Regions from separate parts of the Algoriphagus sp. NBT04N3 genome, predicted to be linked through region 3. Evidence: riboswitches for the same ligand, from Rfam matches in the RefSeq annotation. Region 3 holds a riboswitch; each other region holds the start of a gene.
The links. Region 3 has a riboswitch for S-adenosylmethionine ahead of GYM62_RS06920 (O-acetylhomoserine aminocarboxypropyltransferase/cysteine synthase family protein). Riboswitches for the same ligand answer to the same signal wherever they lie in the genome.
Positions count from the first base shown of each region.

Region 1: another riboswitch for S-adenosylmethionine. It lies ahead of GYM62_RS08305 (homocysteine S-methyltransferase family protein); the one in region 3 lies ahead of GYM62_RS06920 (O-acetylhomoserine aminocarboxypropyltransferase/cysteine synthase family protein).
Region 2: another riboswitch for S-adenosylmethionine. It lies ahead of GYM62_RS01650 (PLP-dependent aspartate aminotransferase family protein); the one in region 3 lies ahead of GYM62_RS06920 (O-acetylhomoserine aminocarboxypropyltransferase/cysteine synthase family protein).

Region 1 covers NZ_CP048415.1:1,903,598-1,906,730, forward strand. Annotated here, with positions in the region: gene metH (methionine synthase) at 1-633, opposite strand, end outside; gene GYM62_RS08305 (homocysteine S-methyltransferase family protein) at 623-1,675, opposite strand; SAM riboswitch class I at 1,738-1,837, opposite strand; gene GYM62_RS08310 (hypothetical protein) at 1,949-3,133, opposite strand, start outside.
Region 2 covers NZ_CP048415.1:361,398-364,530, reverse strand. Annotated here, with positions in the region: gene GYM62_RS01665 (ribose-phosphate pyrophosphokinase) at 1-372, shown strand, start outside; gene GYM62_RS01660 (50S ribosomal protein L25/general stress protein Ctc) at 397-972, shown strand; gene pth (aminoacyl-tRNA hydrolase) at 1,043-1,603, shown strand; SAM riboswitch class I at 1,661-1,766, shown strand; gene GYM62_RS01650 (PLP-dependent aspartate aminotransferase family protein) at 1,856-3,031, shown strand; gene GYM62_RS01645 (CBS domain-containing protein) at 3,070-3,133, opposite strand, start outside.
Region 3 covers NZ_CP048415.1:1,610,366-1,613,498, reverse strand. Annotated here, with positions in the region: gene GYM62_RS06930 (SulP family inorganic anion transporter) at 1-616, shown strand, start outside; gene can (carbonate dehydratase) at 613-1,266, shown strand; SAM riboswitch class I at 1,350-1,463, shown strand; gene GYM62_RS06920 (O-acetylhomoserine aminocarboxypropyltransferase/cysteine synthase family protein) at 1,606-2,907, shown strand; gene metX (homoserine O-acetyltransferase) at 2,915-3,133, shown strand, end outside.

The DNA.
Region 1 (3,133 bases), 290 kb from region 3:
TGCATTCTTTCTATGCTCTTCCATCCCTGTTGCAACCGGGAATATATTGGGATCAAAAATGATGTCCTGAGGATTAAATCGTACCCTATCCACCAAAATCCTATAACTCCGCTCACAAATCTGAATTCTCCTCTCATAGGTATCCGCCTGACCTTTTTCGTCGAATGCCATTACTACTACCGCGGCTCCAAATTTCTTGATGGTTTTGGCTTGATGGATGAATTCTTCCTCCCCGTTTTTGAGAGATATCGAATTTACAATTCCTTTGCCCTGAACGCACTTCAAACCAGCCAAAATGATACTCCACTTGGAACTGTCAATCATTATAGGAATTCGGCTGATTTCGGGTTCTGAAGCGATTAGGTTCAAAAACTTAACCATTGCCGCTTCTCCATCCAGCATTCCTTCATCCATACAAACGTCCAGAACCTGAGCTCCTCCACGTACCTGATCTAATGCTACCTCCAAGGCCTCATCATAATTCCCATTCAAAATCAAACGGGCAAATTTCTTGGAGCCTGTCACATTGGTTCTTTCTCCAATGTTGACAAAATTCAGGTTGGGTGTAAATACTAAAGGCTCAAGGCCTGATAATTTCAAATAGTCATTCATTGCCTGCTCCTCAATCTTCATTTTCCGCTAATTCCTTTTTTCCGATTTTTCTTGGCTCAAAACCATCCGCTAGTTTTGCCAATTCCCGGATATGGTCTGGGGTGGTTCCGCAGCAACCTCCCAAAATATTCAACATGCCTTCCTGCAAAAACTCTTTGACTTGTGCGGCCATCTCCTGTGCATTTTGATCATACGCACCAAATTCATTAGGCAAGCCCGCATTGGGATAGGCTGATACAAAAAATGGGGCTTTGTTTGCCAAAACTTTCAAATAAGGTCTTAACTCTTTGGCACCTAAAGCGCAGTTTAATCCTACTGAAAGTAGAGGAACATGCGATACGGAAATCAGAAAAGCCTCTGTAGTTTGCCCTGAAAGAGTTCTTCCTGAGGCATCGGTGATAGTTCCAGAGATCATGATAGGAATACCTCCCTCAAGCGGGTCTAATGGTATATTTCTTTCTTCAAACACCTCTTGAATTGCATACAGCGCTGCTTTTGCATTCAAAGTATCGAATATTGTTTCCACTAATAAAATATCTGAACCTCCGTCCAGTAATCCTCTCACTTGCTCGGCATAAGCTTCCGCCAGTTGATCAAAATTTATTGCCCTATATCCCGGATCATTCACGTCCGGAGAAATGGATGCGGTTCTATTGGTGGGGCCCATGGCTCCTGCTACAAATCTTGGTTTTTGAGGATTTTGAGAAGTAAATTCTTCAGCAACTTCTCTGGCTAATTTTGCAGATTGAAAATTGATCTCATATGCTAAATGGGATAAATCATAATCAGCCTGAGCTATACTGGTGCCTGAGAAAGTATTGGTCTCAATGATATCCGCTCCAACCCCAAGATATTCAGCATGAATTGCCTTGATAATATCTGGTCTACTAAGAGAAAGTAAATCATTATTTCCCTTTAGAGATTTTGGGTGGTTTTTGAGACTTTCGGTGCGGAAATCCTCTTCTGTTAACTGGTATCTTTGAATCATGGTACCCATAGCTCCATCAAGGATTAAGATCCTATCTTGAATTGCCTGAAGCAGGGTTTCCGTTCTATTTTGCATCATTCTATTAAGTTTAAAAAGCTAATCGAGCAAAACCACGGAGCAAAGTAAAAATACTTTTCCGCTCATCTTTTTCCGGCATTTCCGGAACGGGAGTTAGCACCTTGATTACAGGTTGCTAAGACGTCGTAGGGCCCTTCCCTCGGTCTTTCTCGATAAGCAACTCAAATGTACTAGCTATTTGGCAATAAAACACCGCTATCGTTGGATTTTTAAAACTTTTCGCCCTCTTTTTTTAAGATTCGGCAAGTGAAAATGCGATTACTCTAAAATTTAAGGTCTTACCCCTATTCCAAAAGTCAAATAAGGGGCTGACATGTAAGAAGCCATATCCAACTCACCTAGTCTATAATTTGCCAATGCAAGTTCATATCCGGCAGATGCGGTAAACACAAGGTCAACCAACTTCCTTTTGGTCATTGGAATTCCATACTCTAAAAACACTTCGGGTTTACCCATCAAACCAGAATTTCTCAAATACCCGTCAAACTTTCTCCGCTCAAATAATTCTGGAAAGTCCGGCTTATTTCTCTGCGCTAAGGTGTATCGTATATTTCCAAAGCCCAATCCGGCCAAAGCTCCAAATCCAAAATTTTTGTATTGAATAACTTTATATCCCAAATTTCCATACACTCTCAAACTGTTGAGAGAATGAGATTGTGTCTCGCTTGCACTACCATTCATGGCTAAGTTATAAACGTCTACTCCATAAAGCATGCGTTCGGATTCACCTTTAATCTTAATCCCCAAATTGGAAGGCCTGCCATCTAAGGGATCATAGCCAGCTTCTTCCAAAACCTCATTAAAAGTATCTGGACTTGTGAAATGAACCCCAGAAATCAGGTGAAGCCCAATTGAGGCATCTTTATAAAAGAAGTTTCTATCTGGAATGGAAATACCTGCTCCTAGTCTAAGAAATGCACCACTTTGAGCATTATCGAAAGACATCCCATTTAGCTCCCATTTTCCTTCAAATGGGCTAAATGCGTATCCTGCTTTCGCAATGATGGAAAGTGCTTCTCTCCTGCCGGGAAGATCAAAGTCGTAGGTCATATGGAAGCCTATTTCTGTTAAAAAGTTCCCATAGTATTTTGATCCTTTTTGGATATCATTTTCACGAATAATAAATCCCTGCTTTGGGTCAGCCAGAAACTCTTCCAAACTGGAAGGCCTTTCGGATGGAAGCATTTGAAAATTCAAATAACCCATACCCAAAGACATGTAGTGTATTAGCTGAAATTTGGATTCCTCGGTAAAAGCATATCCCACATTGAGTAAAACTCTGGAAGTCCGGTACCCCAATTTAAAGCCATCCAAATCACTGTTTGCACCACGATTGTGATAAAGCTCAAGCCCAATCACGAAATCATTTATTCTGCTTTGATAGCCTAATCCTAAGGTTCTATATCTATTTCTCAAGCCTGTTAAACCTCTATCTTCCAGCATTTGGTCAAATTG
Region 2 (3,133 bases), 1.2 Mb from region 3:
ATGGTAGTCTGTGATAAGCACAGAAAAAGAGCCAACGAGATTGCCTCTATGCAGGTAATCGGGGATGTAGAAGGAAAGGATGTGATTTTGGTAGATGATTTGGTTGATACAGCGGGAACGCTTTGTAAGGCCGGAGAAATCATCATGGCAAAAGGAGCTAAATCTGTGAGAGCCATTGTAACACATGGTGTCCTGTCAGGAAAAGCTTATGAAAACATCGAGAATTCTGTTTTGGATGAATTGGTAATCACTGATACCATTCCTTTGAAGCAAAAATCATCCAAAATCAGAGTACTGACAGTAGCAGACCTATTCGCCAAAGCAATTCATGCAGTGACAGGTAATACTTCCATCAGTTCTTTATTTATCTAAGAACCAATTTTAAATAAAATACATATGAAAACGATTGAGATTATAGGGTTTAAAAGAGCAAATCTCGACAATCAAAGTTTGAATGAGATCAGAGAATCAGGTAACGTACCTTGTGTGGTTTACGGACCAGGTATCCCTGAGCAAATTCACTTCTACAGTCCGATTATCCTTTTCCGTGACTTGATTTACACTCCGGAAGTTCACTTGGTAGAGTTAAATATCGAAGGTACTATCGTAAAGGCAGTATTGAAAGATGCTCAATTCCACCCAGTAAGTGATGCATTGCTTCACGTAGACTTCATGGCTTACACTGAAGACAGAGATATCAAATTTGAAATCCCTGTGAAAGTTGTAGGAAGCTCTCCAGGCTTAGCGAAAGGGGGTAAATTGGAAATGAAAACCAGATCTTTGAAAGTAAAAGGTTTGGCAAACAACTTCCCTGATTTCATTGAAGTTGATATTTCCAACTTGGATCTTGGAAAATCATTCAAAGTGAGTGAATTGAAGCCAGAAGGATTTGAAATCCTTACCAGCCCAAATGTTTCTGTAGTTACCATCGGTATCCCAAGAGCATTGAGAGGCAAGAAAGGCGAAGAATAATTCATAGAGCATTTCTTAAAATCCTGCCCCTCAAAGGCAGGATTTTTTATTTTTAAGCCAAATTTGAATCATGAAATATCTAATAGTAGGCTTGGGCAACATAGGCCCTGAATATGAGCTGACTCGACATAATATTGGATTTCTGACAATAGATCGACTGGCGGATCAATACGATGCCAAATGGGAAAGTGGCCGGCTCGCATTTAAGTCCGAATTCAAACACAAAGGACGAACAATCCATCTTATCAAACCCACTACTTACATGAATCTCAGTGGTAAGGCAGTAAACTATTGGATGAAGGAGCTCTCAATTCCCAAAGAAAATATTCTGGTCTTAGTCGATGAGGTAGCGATTCCTTTTGGGAAACTCAGAATGAGAGCCAAAGGAAGTGCTGCAGGTCATAATGGTTTGAAAAATATTGAAGCTTTGACCGGAGGACAGGATTATCCTAGGCTTAGAATGGGTATAGGTGACGATTTCCCGAAAGGACGTCAGGCTGACTATGTGTTAGGCAAATTCAAGCAGGAAGAATTTGATCAACTTCCGGAAATCATGGATAAGGCCATTGACATGGTTTTGGGTTTTTGTACCATTGGAATAGCCCAAACTATGACCCAATACAATGATTGATTTTTTTATTTGGATTTGAATGCCCTACCCTATTTATTTGTAGCACTTCAGGCAACTGATTTATAAAGAAGAGGCGAGAGACTAGGCTCTGAGACCCTCTGGCAACCATCCCGATTAATTCAGGAAAGGTGCCAAATCCTACCCGAAGCGGGAACTATAAATTGGCATTAACTCATCCTTATTCCTTTTTAGTTCGAATCTGACTCGGGTAGATCTATCGGTTTACTGAAAAACCTTAAATCTATTTAGACTATGAGTCAACATTTCGAGACCAATTCCATCAGGATCAACCCTTCCAAGTCCAATCAAAAGGAACATTCCTCTCCTATTTATTTGACTTCCAGCTTTACTTTCGATTCTGCAGAGGAAGCAAGAGCAACATTTGCAGACGAAATTGAGGGCAATATTTACTCCAGATATGCCAACCCTAACTCCTCAGACTTGATTGAAAAAGTCTGCGCTGCTGAAGGCACGGAGGATGGAATAGCAACCGCTTCCGGGATGGCAGCCATGTTTGGAAGTATAGCATCACTTTTACAGCAAGGCGATCATGTGTTAGCTGCCCGATCTCTTTTTGGGTCAACCCACCAGTTATTGACGAGAGTGTTCCCGAAATGGGGAATTACCTCTACCTACGGAGATATCTCGGATTATTTGAATTGGGAAAAGCTTGTACAACCCAATACCAAAATGCTATTCATAGAAACTCCATCCAATCCAGGACTGGAGATTATTGACTTGGAATGGGCTGGAAATTTTGCTAAAGCACATAATCTAATTTTAGTAGTCGACAATTGTTTTGCAACTCCCTATCTCCAACAGCCAGCCAAGTGGGGGGCACATATAGTTACCCATTCAGCTACGAAGTATATAGATGGACAGGGAAGAGTTTTGGGAGGCCTAATACTTGGTACACAGGATTTAATCAAGGAGGTTCAATTTTTCACGCGTCACACTGGACCAGCCATATCTCCTTTCAATGCCTGGATACTATCCAAAAGCATGGAAACATTGGGAGTTAGAATGGATAGACATTGCAGCAATGCGCTAAAAGTTGCTAAATACTTTGAAGGTAATTCCCAACTCAATGCAGTAAAATACCCGTTCTTAAAATCTCATCCTCAATATGATTTGGCAGTAAAGCAAATGAGTCAAGGTGGAGGAATCATCACTTTAGACCTTAAGGGAGGAGGAGAAAGAGCCCAAGGCTTTATCGATGAACTGAAAATGATTTCAGTTACTGCCAATTTGGGAGACAGCAGAAGCATCATCACCCATCCTGCGTCTACCACCCACAGCAAGCTTTCGGAGGAGGAGAGAGAAAGAGTGGGTATAAGCAATGGATTGATTCGCCTTTCTGTTGGATTAGAGCATCACGAAGATATTATTGCTGATGTAGAAAGAGCCTTGGATCTTAGTAGAAAGTAAAAATAAAAAGGTTGTCTCTCGACAACCTTTTTACATATCTACCAGGTTGTATATTTGAGTTTAGGAAAAGCACGAATCACATCTGAAAGACTTATTTGACCT
Region 3 (3,133 bases):
AGGATTAATAGGTGGTCTTCCTGTGACAGCTGTGATTGTACGTACTACTGCCAATATTACCTCAGGGGCTAAAACAAAGCTTTCTGCCATTTGCCATGGGATACTTTTGCTAGTATTAGTCATTGGTATCGCCGAATTACTTAATTTGATACCCTTAAGCTGTTTGGCTGCTGTACTTTTCTTTGTTGGATATAAACTGGCAAAGCCATCAGTCTTTGTTCACGAGTATGAAAAAGGCATGAATCAGTTTATTCCATTTATGGTCACCATCAGTGCCATCCTCTTTACCGATTTGCTAATAGGCATCGGGATTGGGATGATATTTGGAATCTTTTTCGTTATTCGAACCAATTATCAAAAGTCAGTTTCAGTGACTGAATTGGATGGAATGTATTTGGTTAAGCTGCAAAAGGACGTTTCATTTCTGAATAAAGCCCCTTTGATGAGGCATTTGGCTGAAATTCCAAATGGAAGTGATGTCGTCTTAAATGCTACAAGGGCCAGATTTATAGATCATGATATACAGGAGGTTTTAAATGATTTCATTGAGACTTCTACTGATAAAAATATCACCATTACCATTGAAGGATTTAATTATAAATTGAAAGAATCATGAACCAGTACGAGAAACTCTTATTACAAAATAAAGCTTGGTCCGAAGAAAAGACAGAGTTGGATCATGAATACTTTTCAAGAAATGCTACTCAGCAAAGGCCCAAGTTCCTATGGATTGGATGCTCTGACAGCCGAGTTCCTGCCAATGAAATCACGGGAACAGACCCTGGAGAAATTTTCGTGCATAGAAATATTGCCAATATGGTAGTGCACACTGATCTAAATTTGCTTTCAGTTCTTCAATATGCCGTTGAGGTCCTTCAGGTGGAACACATCATTGTATGCGGACATTATGGATGCGGAGGTGTGGAAGCGGCAATTTCAAATTTTCACCTTGGATTGATCAATAAGTGGTTGAGAAATATAAAGGAAGTCTATTTCAATAATCAAGAAGAACTTGATTCCATTGAGGACCATAGTGAAAAAGTAAATAAGTTGGTTGAATACAATGTAATCGAACAATGCCAAGATTTGATTAAAACCTCCATCGTACAAAGAGCATGGATGGAAAGGAAGGCACCTGAGATTCATGGTTGGGCCTATGGGTTAAAGGATGGATTGGTGAAGGAGTTAATCAATATTAAACCTGATTTTGAAAACATTAATCCTATTTTCCGTTACAATCAAGATCAATTGAAACACTTACATTAATTTGATTCGAATTGAGGAATCTCTTTGAATTCTGAGATTCTTCATTTTTATTTGCATCATCCTTTCACTTTTTAAGGTGCTAGGATTTATAAAGAAGAGGTAAGAGACAGGCTCTATGACCCTCTGGCAACCTTCCGTAACGTCGGAAAGGTGCCAATTCCTGCCGATTGAGAAGGTCTCAATTGGAACTATAAATTCTCTGCAATATGATTAAAGGATATTCCCCCCTACTTCAGGTTACTTCCCTTTTTTCTTTCAGAGCATTTATGCTTTAAGGATTCTGCTTTGCCTAATCCTGGATTACAGTTTTTATTTAAAACCCTTTAAACCCTATTACTTATGTCTACTTACAGATTTGAGACCCTTCAGCTTCATGCTGGACAAGAACCTGACCCTTCAACGAATGCAAGGGCCGTCCCTATTTATCAAACCACCTCATACACCTTCAATTCCGCAGAGCATGGAGCCAATCTATTTGGGTTGAAAGAATTTGGAAACATCTACACCAGGATTATGAATCCTACCACCGATGTTTTTGAAAAAAGATTGGCAGCTCTGGAAGGTGGTGTTGCAGCTGTAGCTACTGCATCAGGCCAGGCAGCACAATTTCTTGCATTGAATAATATTCTGCAGGCAGGTGAAAACTTCGTTTCGACTTCTTTCTTATATGGTGGAACTTACAATCAATTTAAAGTTGCTTTCAAAAGAATTGGGATAGAAGCAAGATTTGCAAAAGGAGATAACCCTGAGGCTTTTGAAAAACTAATAGATCAAAAGACCAAGGCAATTTACTTGGAAACAATTGGTAATCCTGAATTTAATATTCCTGATTTTGATGCAATCGCGGCAGTTGCCAAAAAACATGATATCCCTCTAATAGTAGATAATACTTTCGGAGCTGGAGGTTATTTATTTAATCCAATTGCTCACGGCGCCAATGTGGTTACTTCCTCTGCTACCAAATGGATTGGTGGGCATGGAACCTCCATTGGAGGAATCATTGTGGATGCTGGCAACTATAACTGGGGGAATGGCAAGTTTCCTCAATTCTCCGAGCCATCAGAAGGTTATCATGGATTGAATTTCTGGGAAGTATTTGGAGAAAATAATCCACTGGGACTTCCCAATATAGCATTTGCCATTAGGGCAAGAGTAGAAGGCCTCCGGGATTTCGGACCGGCATTAAGCCCATTTAATTCATTCTTGTTATTACAAGGTTTGGAGACACTTTCCCTGAGAGTACAAAGAACTGTAGATAATGCTCTAGCATTGGCAAAATGGCTTGAATCTCACCCAAAAGTTCAGAAAGTAAATTACCCCGGTCTTGAATCTTCTCCCTATCATCAGCTAGCAAAGAAATATCTGAAAAATGGCTATGGAGGTGTTTTGAGCTTTGAAATTAAAGGAAATAAAGAGCAGACATCTGCTGTAATCAATTCTCTGAAATTGATCTCTCACCTAGCGAATGTAGGTGATGCAAAGACCTTAATAATCCAACCTTCAGCCACTACGCATCAGCAACTTTCTGAGGAGGAACAAAAAGCTGCGGGAGTTACTCCTACCCTGTTGAGAATCTCATTGGGAATAGAGCACATCGAAGATATCAAGTCGGACCTTCAACAAGCCTTTGATTCGATTTAATTAAAAAATGAACCTTACTAGTCAATACGCATCGATTACCATGTCTTTGGAATTATTTCAGTCTACCAAACCCCTGGCTTTAGAGTCAGGGGAATATCTTTCGGAGTTTGAGCTTGCTTACACAACCTACGGCAATTTGAATTCAGACAAATCTAATGTAGTCTGGGTGGTTCATGCATTAACAGGAGACTCCAATGTGACTGATTGGTGGAGTGGGCTTATCGGG